DNA from 3 places in the Gilliamella sp. A7 genome. Region 2 is predicted to be linked to each of the others. Evidence: riboswitches for the same ligand, from Rfam matches in the RefSeq annotation. Region 2 holds a riboswitch; each other region holds the start of a gene.

Region 1 (7,157 bases), on a different contig from region 2:
GAAAACACAAGTTGTCATGGAAGTTTACACTTTATTATTTTTCCGAAGTGGGAAAGATTTTAATGGATTCATTGTTAAGATCAAGTATTTTAATTTTAAAAATATTTAAATAAATGAAAAGGTTAAAGTATTATTTTTTAGATTTTTCAAACTAAAAAAAGTCTATTTATAATTTCAAAGAGTAAACTATTAAATTACATATGCCTAACTTACTATTTAATAATAAGTATAGTGGTCGAAAAAATGAGATTAGCATGATTATTAAAAGCTGTTTATTCTTAACAGTAGGATTTCAATCATTACAAAACAAGTTTACTTATAAGGGTAGAATATGTCACAACTAAACATTATTGCCACCATTACGATAAAACCAGAGTATCATGAAGCATTTAAACCTATATTTAAACGATTAGTTATCGGTAGTCGAGCTGAACATGGTTGTGTTCGGTATGAGCTGAATCAAAGTATTGAGAATCCCAATATTTATATAGTAGTAGAAACATGGCAATCACAGCAGGCGATTGACTTACATAATACAACGCCACATTTTGTTGAATTTGCTAATTTTGCCAAGGAGCAGGTTGATGGATTATCGATTTGTATAGCTAAACAGGTTGATGTCTAAGCGGATAACTAAATACCAACAAAACCACCGATATTTAATCATATCGGTGGCAAATAAGCTTACATTTTGTCAACGGTTTTAATGCCAAGCATATCTAAACCCGTTTTAAGCGTTTTGGCTGTTAATAAGGCCAGTTTCAATCTGCTAACTTTTAAACTTTCATTTTCTGCGGCCAAAATAGGGCAGTGTTCATAAAAACTTGAAAATAGGGTAGCGATATCATACAGATACGCACAAAGAACATGTGGCGTACCTTCGGCGGCAACAGTTGTGATTGTTTCATCAAATTGATTCAAACGAATTGCTAATGCGCGTTCCTTTTCAGTACCTAAATCGATATGACCATCTAGATTGTCTTCATTGATATTTGATTTTTTAAATACTGAAAGTACACGGGTATAGGCATACTGTAAATAAGGCGCTGTATTGCCTTCAAATGACAGCATATTATCCCAATCAAATACATAATCAGTCGTTCTATTTTTGGATAGATCAGCATATTTAACCGCACCAATGGCAACTGCATCAACCACTTGAGCCAGCTCGGTATCAGAAAGATCAGGATTTTTGCTTTTAATTAATGTTGCTGCTCGCTCAGTTGCTTCATCGAGTAAATCATTTAGTTTAACGGTATCACCTGAACGCGTTTTAAATGGTTTACCATCTTTACCTAACATCATACCAAACATATGATGTTCAAGTTTTAAAGATTCTGGGACATATTTTGCTTTATGTACAATCGCCCAAACTTGTTCTAAATGTTGGTGTTGGCGTGAATCGGTATAATATAAAATACGATCCGCGTGTAGCGTTTCATAACGGTATTTGGCACAAGCAATATCGGTTGTTGCATAAAGATAACCACCATCTCGTTTTTGGATGATAACACCCATTGGTTCGCCTTCTTTATTTTTATACTCATCTAAAAACACAACGATAGCGCCTTCACTTTCAACGGCTAATTTTTTCTGTTTAAGATCGGCAACAATGCCCGGAAGCATACTGTTATAGATACTTTCACCCATGGTATCTTCTAGTGAAAGTGTGACATTGAGTCGTTTATATGTGGCAATATTTTGCGTCATGGTAATATCAACCAGTTTTCGCCACATTTCACGGCAATACTCATCACCACCTTGAAGCTTAACGACATAATTACGGGCTTTTTCAGCAAAGACTTCATCTTCGTCATAATGTTTTTTTGCTGCACGATAAAAAGATTCTAGATCCGATAGATCCATATCGTGGGCCTGTTCGTTTTGCATTTTTTCAAGGTAAGCGATTAACATACCAAATTGGGTTCCCCAATCACCAACGTGATTAGCTCGAATCACATTGTGGCCAAGAAAATTTAAGACTCTAACACTCGCATCACCAATAATCGTTGAGCGTAAATGACCAACATGCATCTCTTTTGCTACGTTTGGTGCTGAGTAATCAACCACAATAGTTTGTGGTTTAGCCGGTAAGGTGATATTCAATTTATCGCTACTTAATGCTACTTCGTTCTGCTCGGCAATCCAACTATTTTTTAAAAAGATATTAATAAAACCCGGTCCAGCAATTTCTACTTTATCGGCAATATCTTCAATATCCAGATGTTGTAATACTTTTTCTGCCAATGCGCGTGGTGGCATACCCAATTTTTTAGCGGTAGCCATGATACCATTTGCTTGATAGTCACCAAATTGAACTTTGGCTGATTGCTTGATTAAAGCATCACAGTTTTTATCTGCACCAGCCATAATCATTGCTTGCGAAACTCGTTGCGTTAATAGTTGTTGAATGTTCACATTGTACCTAATCAATAATCATAAAATGAGGCATATAATACCGACAAACACAACAATTGTCACTGATTGCCTATAATCTTACCGTGTTTTAATTTGTATAAATTTGTATTTATCAACACATCGCTTGTTTACAATTCTATTTGCTACTACTAAACTATTCATCGTTCTCAACGGGGTGCCCTGAAGGGCTGAGAGTGTCAGAAAAACTGACATAACTCGTCGAACCTGAACTGGATAATGCCAGCGGAGGGATTTGAGTTATTATATCTACTCAAACCTTTTGTCTTTTACACATTACTTTGGAGGCAAAATGTTTCGTAAAAACTTTTTACTATCTGTTATATTTTCATTTTCACTATTTAGTCATTTAGCAAATGCACAACAACCAACTCTAACTGTTTATAGTTACAACTCATTTATGTCACAATGGGGGCCGGGTGAAGCAATTAAAAAAGGCTTCGAAGCGCAATGTAATTGCCAACTTGATGTTGTCACATTGGGGGATGGTGTATCTGTTTTAAATCGCATTCGCCTTGAAGGCGACAAAACAAATGCTGATGTTATTTTAGGATTAGATAACAATCTATTAGCACAAGCCAAGCAAGCGGATATTTTAATTCCGCATCAAATTAGTAAACCCGATAACCTCAATACTGATTGGTGGGATGATAGTTTTATTCCTTACGATTTTGGCTATTTCGCTTTTATCTATAATCAAGATAAGATTAAAAATCCTCCTCATTCATTACATGAATTGGTCGAAAACCAAGCTAATTGGAAAATCATTTATCAAGATCCTAGAACCAGCACTCCAGGACTAGGTTTATTGTTTTGGATGAAAAAGGTCTATGGTGACGAGGCGGCAAATGCATGGCAACAAGTGGCTAAACATACGGTCACAGTAACTAAAGGTTGGAGTGAAGCCTATGGTATGTTCTTAAAAGATGAGGCGGATTTGGTATTAAGTTATAGCACATCGCCGATAGCACATATTATTAATGAAAATAATCATAGCTACGCCGCCGCGATTTTTGCTGAAGGTCACTATCGCCAAGTCGAAGTGGCTGGCATCATTAAATATAGCCAAAAAGCTGATTTAGCTCGACAATTTTTACGTTACTTGCTAACACCTGAGATACAACGTCAATTTGCTGAAAAAAATGTGATGTATCCAATTATTAAGACGGATCTACCCGATGCTTATAAGCAAATTAATACCATTGATAAATCGCTAGAATTTACACCGGAAGAGATTGAAAAACATCAAAAAGGTTGGATTCGTGAGTGGCAGTCAGCAATAAGTAAATAGTTAAGTATTATTAATGTTAAAATTCAGATCGTTATTACCAGGTATCAGTGCTGCTAGTTTAATTTTAATCATATTAAGTTCAGCACTTCTCGCTATCTGGAAATTTGCCTTGCAGTCAGGAAATTTAAGCATCTATTTTGATAGTTACATATTGCATATTATATGGATAACTTTTTACCAAGCTGTATTGTCGACATTATTATCACTAATCGCAGCCATATTAATGGCTAAGGCATTATCTTTAGTGGATTTTAAAGGTAAAAAGTTGTTATTGAAGATGATGCCTATTACCTTTATATTACCAACACTAGTTGTTGTGACTGGTTTACTATCGGTTTACGGGCGACAAGGTTTATTATCTAGTGTCTGCCAAATATTACAGATACCATTCTCATTTTCAATTTATGGTTTACAAGGCATTTTATTGGCGCATGTATTCCTGAATTTCCCTTATGCCTGCTGCCTATTTTATCAAACCTTACAAAGCGTACCTATTGAACAAAAACATTTAGCTGCACAATTAAATTTTACCAGTGTAACTTTTTTTAAGATTATTGAATGGCCATTACTGCGTAGACAAATATTACCTATGGCGGCATTAATTTTTATGTTATGTTTTTCAAGTTTTGCCATTGTTTTAGCATTAGGTGGCGGGCCTAAATATACCACGCTTGAAGTTGCTATTTATCAAGCAATTCGTGATTTTGATCTGTTACAAGCAGCATTACTTGCCTGTTTACAACTAGTTTGTTGTATTGCCTTCATTGGATTAATGCAAAAGATAAACAGAATCGATAAAAAATTAACGGTAAACTTTACTCAAACAGACTATCGTTTACCTTTACCCAAAGGATTAAAAATTGTTAGTTCAGTGCTAATTTTGATCGGTGGATTATTTATATTGTTACCTATGCTGACTATCCTGTTTCAAGGTATCTATTTCTTTCAATTCTCATTGTTGACCTTTTCATTACAGCAAGCTTTACTTTTTTCAATCATTATTGCTTTTGGTTCATCAATTATTGCCATGATACTGGGGTTACTATTACTTTGGACCAATAGTCGATTACTGATAAATAGACAACCTCGATTGAGTAATGGACTATTATTAATTGCATCACTTATTCTAGCCATACCAAGTATGGTATTGGCATCAGGATTATTTTTATTACTATTTGACTATAGTAATAATGCCATTTTTATCTGCTTATTGATGATGGTTTGTAATGGATTGATGGCGTTACCATTTATTATAAAAAATCTTGCCGTACCAATGTATGATATTACCGCTCGATATTGGCGACTTACCCAATCACTGAATATTAATGGTTTAACTCACTTTTATCTAATTGATTTTAGAGGGTTAAGAAGAACAATATTAATGAGTTTTGCATTTGCTGGCATATTGTCATTGGGCGATTTTGGTGTAATTGCCTTATTTGGTGGGCAGTCAGTCACCACTTTACCTTATTATTTATATCAACAGATATCGCATTATCATTACAAAGAAAGTATAGTAACAGCGGCAATTTTATTAATTTTATCATTTAGCTTATTGGTTGTTATGGATTATGATCGAACTTCAAAATACTGAGTATCAATATGATAACTTCAACATGCACTTTGTGCTTAATATTGCCGCTAAAGAAAGAGTGGTCATTGTTGGCCCAAGCGGTGCAGGCAAAAGTACATTACTCAGTTTAATAGCCGGGTTTATTTTTCCCAATGGCGGACAAATCATTCTCAATCAGCAAAATGTTACTACCACTTTACCGGGTAAACGACCGGTATCGATGCTATTCCAAAACAATAATTTATTCAGCCATCTTACCGTCGAACAAAATATAGCGTTAGGTATTAAACCATTATTAAAACTTAGCCGAGCAGAACAGACAATAATTGGTGACATATTAGTGCGTGTCGGATTGGAAGGCTTTAACCAACGTTATCCCGAACAACTTTCAGGAGGTCAACGGCAACGTGTTGCACTGGCACGCTGTTTAATACAACATCGTCCAATTTTACTCCTTGATGAACCATTTTCTGCGCTTGACCAAGCATTACGTTTTGAAATGCTGGCTCTTGTTAATCAAGTTTGTAGCGAATTCAACCTTACTTTAATGATGGTCTCGCATTATTTAGATGATTCTCTTAACCACTTCTCACGTTGCCTCGTTATTGATAATGGAAAAATTATTTTTAATGCTGCACCAAATCAGCTTAATGAAAATCAAAAGATAGCGGAGTTATTAGGTATTGAAAGTTAGGATTTTAAGTTGAAAAAGTTGAGGAGAGTTTTTTAAATAATTAAAAACTGTGATTTAGCTGGTTATCTTACTAATAATATTTACAAAATTTAACAATTTAGCCTCAAAAAGTGGTTGCGAGGTTTTTTTATGTCTTTATAATTTTAAACAATTTTCAGTAGGATTATCGATCATTATTTAGTTAATCAAACTAACAATTGAAGATAAAATATCAAATTAAACATAAAGTTAATTGACAGGATGTCGAATATGCATTATAATTTAAAACACCAAACACCAAACACCAAACCTGCTCAACCTATAATTTAATTTCAGCTAATTACCTCAATTCAAGTTTACTTTTTCTCGATAGTTTATCTTTTCACAGAAAATCCAAGTTAATATCTAGTCTTAGTCCATATCAATTTAGCCAAAGAACAAAAAAAACAAAACGCTGTTTAGTTCAGCTTTCACCTGGTGGAGATTTGATAGCAAATACAATGTGTTGTATTTTTTCTTTAACAAATTCTTCATTATTATCCGTTTGTTTATCTCTGGTTAAACCGTTTATTTATATTTTATTTATTTTATGCTTTTTAGGCGTCAGTCAAAAAAGCCTAGCACTTACAGCACATAGTATAAATGTCATTATTGGTAATAAACCGAAAGTTGTCGATATTGAAGGGGCATCGAAAAAACATGGTTTTACTGTTAATGGTGTTTTATATAGTTCAAATACCAATAACTTAAGTGACACACAAATCAATCAGTTTGATGGTAATTTAACAATTAAGGACTTTATTATTAAGGATTATGCAATGGATGATTTAGATGTGACGGCTAATTATGATGATACCGATGGTGATGGCATTCGCAATAACACTCCGTTCACCGTAGAAAAAACAACCTATAGTTGGTTTGATAATAAAGGGATAAAAATCGAAAATAATGAAAAAATAATTGGTTGTGGTAGTGACATTTCCATGCCGTTAACTTTAACTATTACAACGAAAGTAAAAACCTATTCCGAATATGGTGTTCCTAATGAAAGCGAATATGTTGATATCACTCAAAAATATAAAATTATGGCTAAACCTGACATTTGTTATGCAAAACCAAATCAGATGATAACTTTTCCTACTATGACATGGGGAAGTGCCCGTCCAATTGAATACCAAGGTAGG
Region 2 (7,157 bases):
AGTTAAACAGCGCATTATTGATTCAGGTAAAAATATTCGTTTAGAAATTGATGGCGGTGTAAAAGTAGATAATATTGCCGAAATTGCCAAAGCCGGAGCCGATATGTTTGTAGCTGGTTCAGCGATATTTGGTCAACCTGACTATAAAACGGTAATTGATGCAATGCGTAAAGAGTTAGCAGGAGTAAAACATGGCTAAATTAGATGAAATTCAAGCTATCGCTTTTGATTTAGATGGAACATTAGTAGATAGCGTACCCGGACTTGCTTTAGCAACTCAGAAAATGTTGGCAGATTTAAACTTACCAACTGTTACCAATGAACAAGTTAAAAACTGGGTAGGTAATGGTATTGATGTGATGCTTGAACGCGTTTTCAAAGCCATTGATATTAATCCGGCAAAGGAATATTTTGCTAAAGCTAAACAAATATTTAGTCAGCATTATGATAAGGTTATGGATGAACAGACAACACTGTTTCCTCATGTAAAACAAACCTTAAAAACTCTTTATGAAAATCATTACCCTTTAGCTCTTGTAACTAATAAACCGGCACAATTTTTACCGGGATTATTAAGCTCATTAGGAATCAAAGAGTATTTTTCATTAGTACTCGGCGGTGGTGATGTAATTAAATTAAAACCACACCCTGCTCCGCTTTATCAAGTCATGGCAACATTTGGATTATACAATGATCAGTTATTATTTGTTGGTGATTCGAAAAATGATATTACCGCAGCCAAAAATGCTAATTGCCCTACTGTTGCGTTAAGTTATGGTTATAATTATGGCGAATCAATTGCAACAAGTGAACCCGATTTTTTATTTGATGATTTTCAAGATATATTAACCCTATTACCTCAGCCAAAAGCTGATGCAAAAAAATAATAAGTTTAAATTAGGAATAAATTATGAGTAAACCAATTGTATTTAGTGGCGCTCAGCCATCAGGAGAACTAACATTAGGCAACTATTTAGGTGCTTTAAAGAATTGGGTGTCTTTACAAAATGAATATGATTGCGTTTATTGTATCGTCAATCAACATGCGATCACGGTACGCCAAGATCCTAATAAGTTACGTAAAGCAACACTTGATACATTAGCACTTTATCTAGCCTGTGGTATTGATCCACAAAAAAGTACTATTTTTGTGCAATCCCATGTGCCTGCACATGCTGAATTAGGTTGGGCATTAAACTGTTATACCTATTTTGGTGAACTTAGTCGTATGACACAATTTAAAGATAAATCTTCTCGTCATTCAGAAAATATAAATGCTGGGCTTTTTGATTATCCAGTGTTAATGGCTGCCGATATTTTGTTATATCAAGCTAATTTAGTTCCCGTTGGTGATGACCAAAAACAACATCTTGAACTTTCTCGCGATATTGCTATGCGTTTTAATGCCCTTTATGGCGATATATTTACTGTTCCGGAACCATTTATTGCTAAAGTTGGCGCACGGGTTATGTCGTTACAAGATCCTAGCAAAAAAATGTCTAAATCAGATGAAAATCGCAATAATGTTATTGGTTTACTTGAAAATCCAAAAGATGTTGAGAAGAAAATTAAACGGGCAATGACCGATTCTGATGAACCACCAGTCGTACGTTATGATTTAAAAAATAAAGCGGGTGTATCAAATCTGTTAGATATCTTAACCGGTATTACGGGTAAACCTATTGCTGAACTTGAGAAAGAATTCGAAGGTAAAATGTACGGCCATCTAAAAACTGAGGTCGCAAATCAAGTTATTGATATGTTAACTGGTTTACAAGCGAAATATCATCAGTATCGTGATGATGAAAATTATCTTCTGAAAATTATGCAAGAAGGTGCACAAAAAGCTCGTGCAAAAGCAGAGCCAACGTTGAAAAAAGTTTATGACGCAATTGGTTTTGTATAGTTAACCGTAAAACTAGATTGCAATTAACGCTAAACAATATCAATTGGCTTTAATGACTAAAAGCATTATCGTTTTTATTAATGATAAATGCCGTTGAAGCCTTTTTGATTATCATAGGTTAGTTATGAAAATTATCATTCTTGGTGCAGGTCAAACAGGTAGTGCTCTTGCCGAATATCTGGTTACTGAAAAACAGAACGATGTGACAGTTGTAGATGAAGATCATGACAAGTTGCAATCATTGCAAGAACGTTTTGATTTACAAGTTATTTGTGGAAAATCATCTTATCCACAAGTATTAGAAAGTGCTGGTGCAGAATCTGCCGACATGTTAGTCGCTGTTACCAATTCAGATGAAGTCAATATGATGGCTTGTCAAATTGGGCATGTAATGTTCAATATCCCTCAAAAAGTAGCACGAATTCGGGCGCCTGAATATAATGATGAAAGATACTCGTTTTTTAATAAAGATTGTATTAACATCGATCATATTATTGCCCCAGAAAATCTAATTACCAATCATATCAGCCAGCTAGTGCAATATCCTGGCGCACTACAATTTGCCTCATTTTATGATAATCGAGTCTGCTTAGTTGCCGTCACAGCTTACTACGGTGGTGCATTGGTGGGTAGTGAATTATCAGAGCTAAAAGAACATTTACCTCATGTTGAAGCTCGGGTGGTGGCTATTTATCGTAAAAATCGTTTTATTCGTCCGATTGGTTCAACCTTGATTGAAGCTGGGGATATGGTTTACTTTATTACCCCACCGCTTAACATCAAAGCGGTAACCAGTGAATTACAACGGTTAGAAAAGCCTTATAAACGAATAATCATTAGTGGTGGTGGCGGCATTGCTGTTGCTTTAGCTAAGCGATTAGAAAACGATTATCAAGTTAAATTGATTGAACGTAATGCCGAAAAAGCAGAATTAATTGCCGAGCAGTTAGTTAATACTACCGTATTACATGGTGAATCATCGGATCAAGAGCTATTATCGCAAGAACAAGTGGAACTTACCGACCTTTTTGTTGCAGTAACGAGTGATGATGAATCAAATATTATGTCGTCAATGCTTGCCAAAAGAATGGGAGCAAAAAAAGTCATCGTACTTATTCAACGACAAGCTTATTTAGAGTTAATAAACGATAGTGTGATTGATATTGCCATTTCACCACAACATGCCACTATTTCAGAATTACTTAGTCATGTAAGGCAAAATGGCGTAGTAAAAGTTGTCTCACTACGGCAGGGTGAATCGGAAATTGTCGAAGTGATTGTTCGTGGTGATACTGAAAATTCTAAATTAGTAGGTAAAAATATTAACAGTCTAAAATTACCTTCAGGGGCTACTATTGGTGCTGTAGTGCGTGGTGAAGATGTGATTATTGTTAATACCGATTTAATGATCGAAGATGGTGATCATTTAATCATTTTCTTACCAGATAGACGATCTATTAGCGATATCGAAAGATTATTACAATAGCTTGTATAAAATATAAACTCAGTACATAATAAAACTGTTTTTATTAATTGTTTTTTGACTCGGGGTGTTTTTTGTTACTACAAAAAACTGAGATTTTACCCGTTGAACCTGATCTGGCTCATACCAGCGTAGGGAAGTCTTCGTCTTAATTATCCGTTTTGACACATTCTTCCCTTAATATCAATAATAAATAAGGAAAGAATATGTCTACCATTCAGTTATTTCAAAACAATGATGCCATTCCCTTTATTGAACAAGTTAAACAAAAACGACCATTAGTCCATTGCATTACCAATGATGTTGTACAGAATTTTACCGCCAATGTCTTATTAGCCATTGGTGCTTCGCCAGCAATGGTCGTTGCGAAACAAGAAGTTGAGGACTTTGTAACTATTGCTAGTAGTTTATTAATTAATATTGGTACCATTGATGAGCACAGTGCAAATAGTATGTTGTTAGCTGCAGCAAAAGCTGAACAAACACAGACACCATGGGTACTGGATCCTGTAGCGGTTGGTGCGGCACTTAAATATCGCACTGAAGTTGCCAAACAATTGATAACTTTTAGACCAAGTGTTATTCGAGGAAATGCCTCTGAAATTCTCGCATTGAGTGGTCAACAATCATCATCGAAAGGGCCTGATGGACTTGACTCTACCGATTCCGCATTAAATGCAGCAATACTATTAGCAAAAAAATATCAAACCATTGTCGCAATAACAGGTGAGATAGATTATGTCACAGATGGTGAACAAATTTATAGCATTGTCGGTGGCGATATCGCTTTAACTAGAGTAACCGGCACCGGCTGTTCGTTATCTGCGATGGTAGCAGCATTTATTGCAACCACTAGTGATCGTTTAACCGCTACCGCAACAGCTTGTTTTATGATGAAAAAAGCAGGACAGCTCGCTAATAAACAGCAAGGGTTAGGTAGTTTCGCCATTGCGGTTATTGATCATCTTTCACGATTCAATCAAAACTAAAAATAAGGATGTTTGATGAAAAAGCAACTTGATTTAACTCTCTATTTAGTCCTCGATCCGTTATTATGTGGCGGTATAGATGGCATGGTCACTACTACCAAAATTGCCGTTGAGAATGGTGTTACCGCAGTGCAACTACGTTCAGAACAAGAATACTCTGGTAAAAATTGGTATGACGCCGCACAAGCGCTCAAAGAAGTGTTAAGTCGTACCCAAGTTCCGCTATTTATCAATGACCATGTTGATATTGCTTTAGCCATTGATGCCGATGGTGTGCATATAGGACAAAGCGATCTACCGGTCGACGTTACTCGACGCTTAATTGGCACAGACAAATGGTTAGGACTTTCAGTTTCAAATCGATCACAACTAGAGAATGTTCCTTGGCATTTAGTTGATTATCTTGGCATAGGGCCTATCTATCCAACCGCAACCAAAAAGGATGCCGCAGCTGCGACTGGCATTGCTCAATTGAAAGAACTGGTTAAAGCGAAACAATGCCCTGCCGTAGCGATCGGTGGTATCGGCGTGAATAATTTAACCGAAGTAATCCAAACTGGCATTGAAGGTATTGCCGTTGTGTCGGCAATATGCGGACAAGCTAATCTTGCCAAAGCGACATCCGACCTAATCAGTAAAATAAAACTGGCAAAATAGGAAACCAAATCATGACAACAGTTGCATTAACAATAGCAGGCAGTGACCCTAGTGGTGGCGCAGGTATTCAAGCTGACTTAAAAGCATTTTCAGCACTTGGTGCTTATGGTATGTCAGTGATCACCGCATTAACCGCACAAAGTACACAAGGCGTTAATGGTGTACATGCCATTCCCTCTGAATTTATTGAAGCACAGTTTAATACGCTGTATCAAGATATCTACATTGATAGTGTTAAAATTGGCATGCTAATGAATAAAGAGATTGTTACTACGGTTCATCAGCTATTAAACAATCATCCTATTGCCAATATTGTGCTTGATACCGTAATGATTGCTAAAGGCGGACATCCATTGTTAAAAGCTGATGCCATTTCTGCTATTCGAGAGCTATTATTACCGTTAGCTACCATCATTACCCCTAACCTTCCCGAAGCTGCTGCTTTGCTTGATTGTCAGGAGGCTAAAAACGAAGATGAAATGCAACGACAAGGTTATGAGTTACTAAAATTAGGCTGTCAGGCAGTATTAATGAAAGGTGGACATTTGCCAAGTCAAGAAAGTCCTGATTATCTAATCACTGACAATAAAATTATCAGAATGACTTCACCGAGAATCGCCACTAAAAATACCCATGGTACAGGTTGCACACTCTCTGCGGCAATTGCAGCATTGTTACCGAAACATAATCTTGAAGAAGCGGTTAAACAAGCCAAAAACTACCTACAAGGAGCTATTGAACATGCAGATAGTTTGAAAATTGGTAAAGGAATTGGACCTACTCACCATTTTTATCAATGGTGGTAACTACAAATATTCAATTTTAGTAACTAACTATTTATTTTGCTAAAAATTTTATAGAAAATAGTAATAAAAATGTAATTAAATAAATTACTAATTAAGTTGTGTTTTAAATGAGATAATGTATTTTGAAACAATTTTAAATTAATTTTTAATAAGAATTAATTTATACTCTGATAAACATTGCAGGAATATTAAATGGAATTAAAAGATTATAATAATATGGTTTATATAAAATATCTTATCGCTGTTGTTTTGTTTTTCCCTTGTTTGGTATTAGCAATTGACTTAGATGTTCTTAAGGCAAATATCGATAAATATGATGTCGAATTAAATTTTAAAGATGGCGGTGATCTCGATATTATTATTGAGAATGAAGAAATTAACAACATAGAGTTATTACAAAAAAGATCGACTGTTGATTTTTACTTTAAAATTTTACTTTCCTATAAAAAAAGTCAAGGATTGAAACCAACTAGTATAAATATTTATAGTAAGAAAAGTGGTCAATTACTTCAAACTATAACTAATTTACAAGGAATCGACTGGTTAATATCAGGAATTGAATCTGACTATTTTAAAGCAAATATTGATAAATATGATGTCGATTTAGATTTTCATGATTATGATTATATTTCTTTTCCTATTAAGAATGAAGAAATTAACAATATAGAGTTATTACAAAAAAGATCGACAGATGATTTTTATTTTAAAATGATACTTTCCTATAAAAAAGGTCAAGGATTGAAACCAACAGGTTTAAATATTTATAGTAAAAAAAATGACCAATTATTTCAAACTATCAATAATTTAGAAGGATTTGACTTTTTGGGTGAATATTCAGTAGGTGCGGTTAACCATATAGATGATAGCTATCGTTTTGCACCAGATTTTTTTGATCACAATGGCATAGAAATAGACTACAATTTTGATGGTAATTATAATGATTTTTATATAGCCAGAGCCGTTGATGATATGGAAGATGGACCTATCATTTATCGGTACTATTCTTATGATGAGAAGAAAAAAGAGTTTATTTATCTCAATTTAGATGGTCGTTACATCGATTTTGATCCCAGCAAAAAAATAGCAAAAAGGAAAAAAATTTGCGAAATAAATAACTATTCTGCAGTTATTTTAAATGAAACCTATCGGTTTATACCAAAAAATGGCAATTATACTTTAACAAATTCAGCCTGTATTTATAAAGAATACCAATTTTTTAGAAATTATGAGGGCAAAGATCCTAAAGTTTCCCGTCAATGTTCTCAGAAAGAAATGAATTTCTGTATTAACGAAAATGAACTTGATAAAGATTTTGA
Region 3 (7,157 bases), on a different contig from region 2:
TTTACAAAAAGTTACCTTAGAGCGACAAATAAAATGGTTATTTCTAAATCCTATCTTTCAAAATCCAATTGGTTGTGTGATGAGTAATCAGCGCAAGAAGCAGGTACTGGCATTTTGTCGAAAACAATGTATTGGTATTGTTGAAGATGATGCCTATAGTGGATTAGCTTTTGATGAAAAGACCAATATTTTACCGATTAAAAAATTTGATGTAAGTAATCAAGTGGTCTATTTAGGATCTTTATCCAAATATATCGGCCGTAATATACGTATTGGTTGGATGATAGCACCAAGTGAAATTATCGAAAAATTAGCCAATATCCGGCATCATATTGACTCTGGCTTAAGTATTTTACCGCAACTATTAGCTGAGGAATATTTAAGTCACCATTATCAAACACATCAAAAATGGCTCCGCCAACAATTGCAGTATAAAGCTAATCAATTAATGGATTGGCTTGATGACTATTTTAATGGTGGTGTTATTTACCGAGTCCCAACCGGAGGTTTTCATTTATATGCTCATTTACCAGTTAATAATGCTGCACAAGAACTGACAATATTAAATCAATTGTTGTCAAAACATATTATTGTTTCGCAAGGTACTGACTTTGGCGATAATGTCGGTTCTATCCGATTAAGTTATGGACATTTTGAAAAAAATTTGCTTTGATCACACATACTAAAATCTGCGTTAAATTATTGATTATGGAAAGTTCTAAAACCGCATTATTATCAACCAATAAATTATTGCTTATTGCTGGCACTGGTTGGCTTTTTGATGCCATGGATGTTGGATTATTATCTTTTATATTAGCTGCTTTAAAGCAAGATTGGGGATTAACACCATCACAACTTGGTTGGATTGGCAGTGTTAATTCAATTGGTATGGCTGTTGGTGCCTTTTTATTTGGTATTTATGCTGATAAAAAAGGTCGCAAATCAGCTTTTCTATTCACTTTATTAATGTTTAGTATTGCCAGTGGCTTAAGTGCTTTTGCTTGGGGATTAGGTAGTTTATTCGTTTTACGATTCTTCATTGGTATGGGGCTAGGTGGTGAATTACCTGTTGCATCGACGCTAGTTAGTGAAAGTGTTGAGCCTGAAGTACGTGGGCGCATTGTGGTATTACTTGAAAGCTTTTGGGCTGTAGGTTGGATTTTAGCTGCGCTAATTGCTTATTTTCTAATTCCTCTGCCTGCAGTTGGTTGGCGTGGCGCAATGATATTATGTGCAATACCGGCTTTTTACGCGCTTTACTTACGCTTTAATTTACCGGACTCACAATCGTATCAACATCAAAATAGCCATGCTCAAACAGAGCCAGTTATCAAAAAAATACAATCACTATTATCAAACTCATTCCGACGTCAAACGATAATGTTATGGATAGTATGGTTTTGTGTAGTATTTTCATACTATGGCATGTTCTTATGGTTACCAAGCGTATTGATGCTTAAAGGCTTTGATATGGTAAAAAGCTTTGGTTATATTCTCATGATGACCTTAGCCCAATTACCCGGCTATTTCACAGTTGCGTGGTTGATTGAACGAGTAGGGCGTAAATGGGTATTAATAGCATATTTATTGGGTACTTTAATCAGTGCTTATTTATTTGGTATTGCTGACTCAATTAACCAATTACTTATTAGTGGAGCGTTATTATCATTTTTCAATTTAGGGGCATGGGGAGCAATGTATGCTTATACACCAGAACAATATAGCACCAATATTCGTGCTACCGGTGCCGGTATGGCTGCATCTATTGGTCGAATTGGTGGCATATTAGGTCCATTAATGGTTGGATTCTTAATGGCTAACCAAGTTGGTGTAAGCATGATATTTGCGCTATTTAGTTTATCAATTCTGGTTGCTATCTTAGCAATATTATTGCTTGGCAAAGAGACCAAACAAACGCGTCTTTCATAACTAACCAGCTTGGTTGTTTTAGTTTCGGACATTTTATTATTTTATGGCTAGTTCTGTATGGCGTTACGTTCGCGTAAAGAGGGTTGGCGCGCCCCCTCTTTACCAACTACAGCCAGCCTTGTCAATGTTGGCGATAATGAAGTTGTTGGAGCAAATCATAATGAAAATAGGAAACTCGTTGGGTAATTCTGCATCTAAAATCGAAGTAAAACCATACTCTTCACTCTATGCTACTGAAATATGCGATTTGTTTCATTCGACTATTCATGCTATTGATACCGATATTTATAGCAAAGCAGAGCAAGAAGCATGGTGCCCAACACCACCAGATTATCAGATGTGGCTAAAACGTTTAGATAACACTCAGCCTTGGCTGGCTATCTTTGGCTCACGCCTTGTGGGATTTATTGAACTTAAAGATGATGGTTACATAGACTGTTTTTATGTGCATCCTGACTTTCAAAAGCGTGGCGTAGCTAGAAAACTCTATGACCATGTGCTTGACTTAGCCCACCAGAAAAATTTTTCACAATTAAGTGTAGATGCTTCAAAAGTGGCCATGCCAATTTTCCAAAAATGGGGTTTTATAATAAAGCGGGCTAACAAAATATACAGAAAAAATCAGATACTGATAAATTACCATATGTATAAAACACTTTGATTTTTATTGAGATCTTTGTATGGTAAAGCTTCACTTAAACTAAATTCCTAACCGCGCTTTTTTGAGGCATTTGGGCTTATATTTAGACCTAAATCCCCCTAAATAAGTGACTATTTATCGCCATTTCCCTGTTTTAGACGCAAATTTCATGCTTTACTGTTATTTGTTCCTGACAAAATACAACCTTGTCAAACATCCATGTTTATCATGCTAACCTCACTCAGTTTTCAGCACTGCTAATGTCGTAATCAATTCTTTGTACACTGCTTGTTAAGTTTAACGGTAATATAAAAGCAAAAAATTCAGCAATCGAATTTGGCAAAGCAAATCTTTTATTTTTTATTTTCAAAAGATTACTGATTTTGCCAGCTATTTTTTGTCATTTTATTTACATAAAATTGTCTAAAAGCTAGGTAGCACAAGGTTTAACTCGCTGATTATCTATGATAGATTAATTCCTCCATTCACATTTAAGCAGGTAGGTTGATCTTGAATCTTTCCCCTAAAGCTTTCCATTATTTAGGCGTCGTTGCAACGATTGCATCATTAGGCATGTATGTGTCATATATCCCACAAATTATCGACAATCTTCATGGTTTTAAAACCAATCCAACTCAACCATTAGCAGCAGCAATTAACTGTTCATTATGGGTTTGTTATGGATTATTACAACCTAAAAAAGATTGGCCGATTGCTATAGCTAATTCCCCTGGTGTTTTGTTTGGTTTAATTGCGTTTTTTACGGCATTGTAAATATATTGTTATACTTTTTTGTATTATTTCAATACAGCATAATTTAAACCTTATGCTGTATTTTTTTATCAAAATTTCATCAAATTGTTAGATGATTTCTGTTGACAAATATAGAGTGTTTATTTTCAAAAATAGGTCTTTCTATTACAGATTAAATTTTAACCTTGTGGTTAAATCTTTAAATATCAATTTGTTATAGAGTTATCAACAGGTTTGTTAAATACTTATCAAATAATTAAGTGAATAATTCACAAGTTCGTTTTGAATAAATGAAAAAGTTTTAGTTTGTGTTATTTGATTCAATCATTGTCATCTATTTGCGATTCGATTATATTGGAGATCCGGCTGTTTATTAAATAGAGTTTATCTTTTAATACTCTTTTATATTGAGTGGTGATGTTATTAATTTAAATGTCGACTTAATCGTATGAGCGTTAAAAATATAAAATGAGGAAATCAAAATGACTAACATTAATCTTTCTGACGATTTGATAAAAGATTTTATCTATTCTATGTACCGTAAAGAAGTATTATTAAATTTAAAAGGGGTTGTTTTAACTGAAGAAGATCGTAAACAACTTCATGAAAAAAGAGATTTTGTTAATCGATTGTCTGAAGCTGAATTAGCCGATATTCGTTGTTGGGTTTTAGATAAATTGAAAGTACTTGAAAGTCAACATAAGCAAGATTAATTGGTTAAAATCTTGTGCTAACTTCTTTAATAAATTGATAAAATTTATTTATCGTAATGTTTATAACGTTATAGACAGTTTTATCAATTGTTTTACAATACAGTGAGACTTATCATTTAGAATCTATAGGAAAGGGTATGAGAAAGACAGTCATGGCTTTTTTGTTAGGTATTCCAATGATTGTCGCAGCTTCCAATTGTGAAGAAATTAGTGCCAGTATTGCTGAGAAAATCAAAAACAATGGTATTGATGAAAATAGTTTTCAATTAAATTTAGTTCTATCAGAGCAAGCTGAGCAAGGCGTTGCAGGTAAAATTGTCGGATCGTGTGATCGTGGTCAACAAAAGATAGGATATGTTCGTTCACAAGATAATTCGGTAACAGCTGAAGCAAAACAACAAGAGTCTTCAATTTCTAATCAGCAAGCCGAAAAAGCTGAATTAGAGAAATCTTCTCAACAAGAAATAGTAGCGCCATCTTCAGAAGATAATCAGCAAATAGACTCTAAGAAAGAATAATTATTGATTATTCGTTATAGTTATAGAAGATCAATCGGTTAATTAATGAAGAACATTTGAATAAATAGTAACGGTTAATAAATTATTATTTTTACAAAAATTGTTATTTATTTTTCTGAGCTATTATTGATCTGTATTTATCCGGGGTGCCTTAGGCTGAGATTATACCCGTTGAACCTGATTCGGTTAGTACCGACGAAGGGAGTATAAAACACGCTTTTCTGAAAGTCTGTTGTACTCCTTAATAACTAATTTTTATAAAAAGGATTCATCATGCCGTCATTTTATTCACTTATTGAATCATGCCAAAGTGATTGGGATAACTATATTCAACATGAGTTTATTCAACAATTAGGTAAAGGAACATTGGATATTGCCTGCTTTCAACACTATTTAAAACAAGATTATCTTTTTCTTATCAATTTTTCCCGAGCATGGGGATTAGCAGTGTATAAAAGTCATGATCTGGCTGAAATCAAACAATCTTTAAATAGCTTGAAAGCAATTGTTGAAGTTGAACTAGACTTACATATTGAATATTGTAAAAAGTGGAAAATAACTGAGAACGAACTTAACCTATTAACTGAAGCCAAAGCAAATAGTGAATATACGGGTTATGTGTTGGATGTCGGATTACATGGAGATACATTAGATTTGCATATTGTATTAGCGCCTTGTTTAATTGGTTACGGTATGATTGCTGATTGGCTAACCAAACAACATTGGTATGATGCTAACAACAATAGATATAACAGTTGGGTTAACATGTATGCTAGTAAGGAATTCCAACAAACAATGCAAAATGAAATTGAGTGGATTGATCAGCGCTTAGTAAATTTAGATGCTAGTCGCATTGAACATTTAAAAAAATTATTCAGGCAAGCAACTAAACTTGAAATTGGTTTCTGGCAAATGGGATTAGATAAAAGCTTTTAAATAACAAACATACTTTACCACTATGGGTAAAGTATGCTGAATTTGAACTATATTTAAACAATGTTTAAATTAAAGTAGTTTTGAATAATCTTGTTTGGTGGCATCGTCCCAAACACTTGCTTGTACTTGGCCAATATGTTGTTGCTGTAAAAGTAACATGGTTAATCGTGATTGGCCAATTCCACCACCAATTGTTTGTAAAAAATCGCCATTAGCTAATGCTTTATGCCACGCATATTGTAGGCGATCTTCATTATTAGTCAGTTTTAATTGCCGTTTTAAGGTTTCCGGATCGACACGGATTCCCATTGATGAGATTTCAAAACCACTATTTAAAACAGGATTCCAAACTAAAATGTCACCATTTAAGCCTTTTGAACCCATTTCATTATCACTACTCCAATCATCATAATCAGGAGCACGTACATCATGTTTTTCGTTATTTGATAATTCACCACCAATACCAATTAAAAATACGGCGCCTAACTCTTTGGTAATTGCATTTTCACGCTCTTTCGGTGATAAATTTGGATAACGTTTTAACAGTTGTTCACTATCCATAAAGGTAATTGTTTCGGGTAAAAAACGTGATAAATGATATTTTTCAGAGACTGCTTTTTCAGTCGCTTTAATTGCACTATAAATTTTTTCAACCGTTTGTTTTAAATAAGCTAAATTGCGATCTTCGGGACGAATCACTTTTTCCCAATCCCATTGATCAACATAAACAGAGTGAATAGGCGAAAGTTTATCTTCATCTGGGCGCAGAGCTTTCATATTTGTATAAATGCCTTCACCAACAGGAAAATTGTGCTGACTTAACGTTTTACGTTTCCATTTAGCTAGTGAATGAACAACTTCGAATTGTGCATTAGGAATACTTTTAATATTAACTTGAACGGCTTTTTCGGTACCTGACAAATTATCTTGAACGCCATCACCAATTTGACTCAATATTGGTGCTTGAACTTCAATTAATGATAGATTATTTGCTAATTGCTCGGCAAAAAATTGTTTAACAAAATTGATTCGTTGTTGCTGCTCTTTAAATGATATTGTCATGTTTAGTCTCGAAATATAAAAAATTTTGTGTTGTTAAATTAAACTAGAAAGCAGAAATATGCAAGTTTAGTTAACTGGCTTAAACTAAAGATCAAAAACTATCTCAATTACTTCTAAAATATATTTTTACTAATAACTATTTATGATGTTTTTACAAACTAATTATCTTTTATCTATTGCTGATAATTAGTGTCAGGACCTTTTAGTTATTAAATCAGCTCACACTAAATATAAAAGTTTATTGTTTGCCAATCAGTTTGGTGTGTTTTATTTAGCGACCTTAGCAACGTGCTGATAACTGAGTGAAATTAGCATGGCAAACAAGGAAGTTTGGCAAGGCTGTGTTTTGTCAGGAACAAATCACAGCCGCTGCGTTAAGAACGAACGAAGGCGGAAGGCAGTCTCCTAGTGACCACTTGCGTGGTCGCCGCGGGAGTTGGTAAAGAGGGTTCGCGTAAACCCGCTTTGCTCGGACGTAATCGCCATTTAAAAATATCCACCAAACAACAAAACGTCCGAAACTCAGCGAATAAAAAAATTTGAGGAGAGGGGTTTTTAAACCTCGATACTATTCCGCAAATTTATTTTTATGATCATATCGATTAT

Evidence for each region. Region 2 has a riboswitch for thiamine pyrophosphate ahead of thiM (hydroxyethylthiazole kinase). Riboswitches for the same ligand answer to the same signal wherever they lie in the genome.
Region 1: linked by a shared signal. The riboswitch ahead of thiB (thiamine ABC transporter substrate binding subunit) and the one ahead of thiM (hydroxyethylthiazole kinase) in region 2 are both predicted to bind thiamine pyrophosphate.
Region 3: linked by a shared signal. The riboswitch ahead of tenA (thiaminase II) and the one ahead of thiM (hydroxyethylthiazole kinase) in region 2 are both predicted to bind thiamine pyrophosphate.

The regions. Positions count from the first base shown of each region.
Region 1 is NZ_NASN01000015.1:28,759-35,915, reverse strand. It holds gene B6D18_RS05800 (putative quinol monooxygenase) at 332-625, shown strand; gene argS (arginine--tRNA ligase) at 685-2,418, opposite strand; TPP riboswitch at 2,580-2,688, shown strand; gene thiB (thiamine ABC transporter substrate binding subunit) at 2,729-3,727, shown strand; gene thiP (thiamine/thiamine pyrophosphate ABC transporter permease) at 3,741-5,321, shown strand; gene thiQ (thiamine ABC transporter ATP-binding protein ThiQ) at 5,299-5,994, shown strand; gene B6D18_RS05775 (hypothetical protein) at 6,474-7,157, shown strand, end outside.
Region 2 is NZ_NASN01000019.1:30,698-37,854, forward strand. It holds gene rpe (ribulose-phosphate 3-epimerase) at 1-199, shown strand, start outside; gene B6D18_RS06680 (phosphoglycolate phosphatase) at 192-887, shown strand; gene trpS (tryptophan--tRNA ligase) at 911-1,906, shown strand; gene trkA (Trk system potassium transporter TrkA) at 2,031-3,392, shown strand; TPP riboswitch at 3,443-3,544, shown strand; gene thiM (hydroxyethylthiazole kinase) at 3,605-4,378, shown strand; gene thiE (thiamine phosphate synthase) at 4,394-5,035, shown strand; gene thiD (bifunctional hydroxymethylpyrimidine kinase/phosphomethylpyrimidine kinase) at 5,047-5,841, shown strand; gene B6D18_RS06710 (hypothetical protein) at 6,034-7,157, shown strand, end outside.
Region 3 is NZ_NASN01000010.1:15,040-22,196, reverse strand. It holds gene B6D18_RS04365 (PLP-dependent aminotransferase family protein) at 1-673, shown strand, start outside; gene B6D18_RS04360 (MFS transporter) at 709-1,929, shown strand; gene B6D18_RS12895 (hypothetical protein) at 1,987-2,115, shown strand; gene B6D18_RS04355 (GNAT family N-acetyltransferase) at 2,108-2,590, shown strand; gene B6D18_RS04350 (SemiSWEET family transporter) at 3,080-3,343, shown strand; gene B6D18_RS04345 (hypothetical protein) at 3,805-4,035, shown strand; gene B6D18_RS04340 (DUF1161 domain-containing protein) at 4,173-4,553, shown strand; TPP riboswitch at 4,686-4,775, shown strand; gene tenA (thiaminase II) at 4,827-5,489, shown strand; gene asnA (aspartate--ammonia ligase) at 5,559-6,551, opposite strand; gene allD (ureidoglycolate dehydrogenase) at 7,120-7,157, opposite strand, start outside.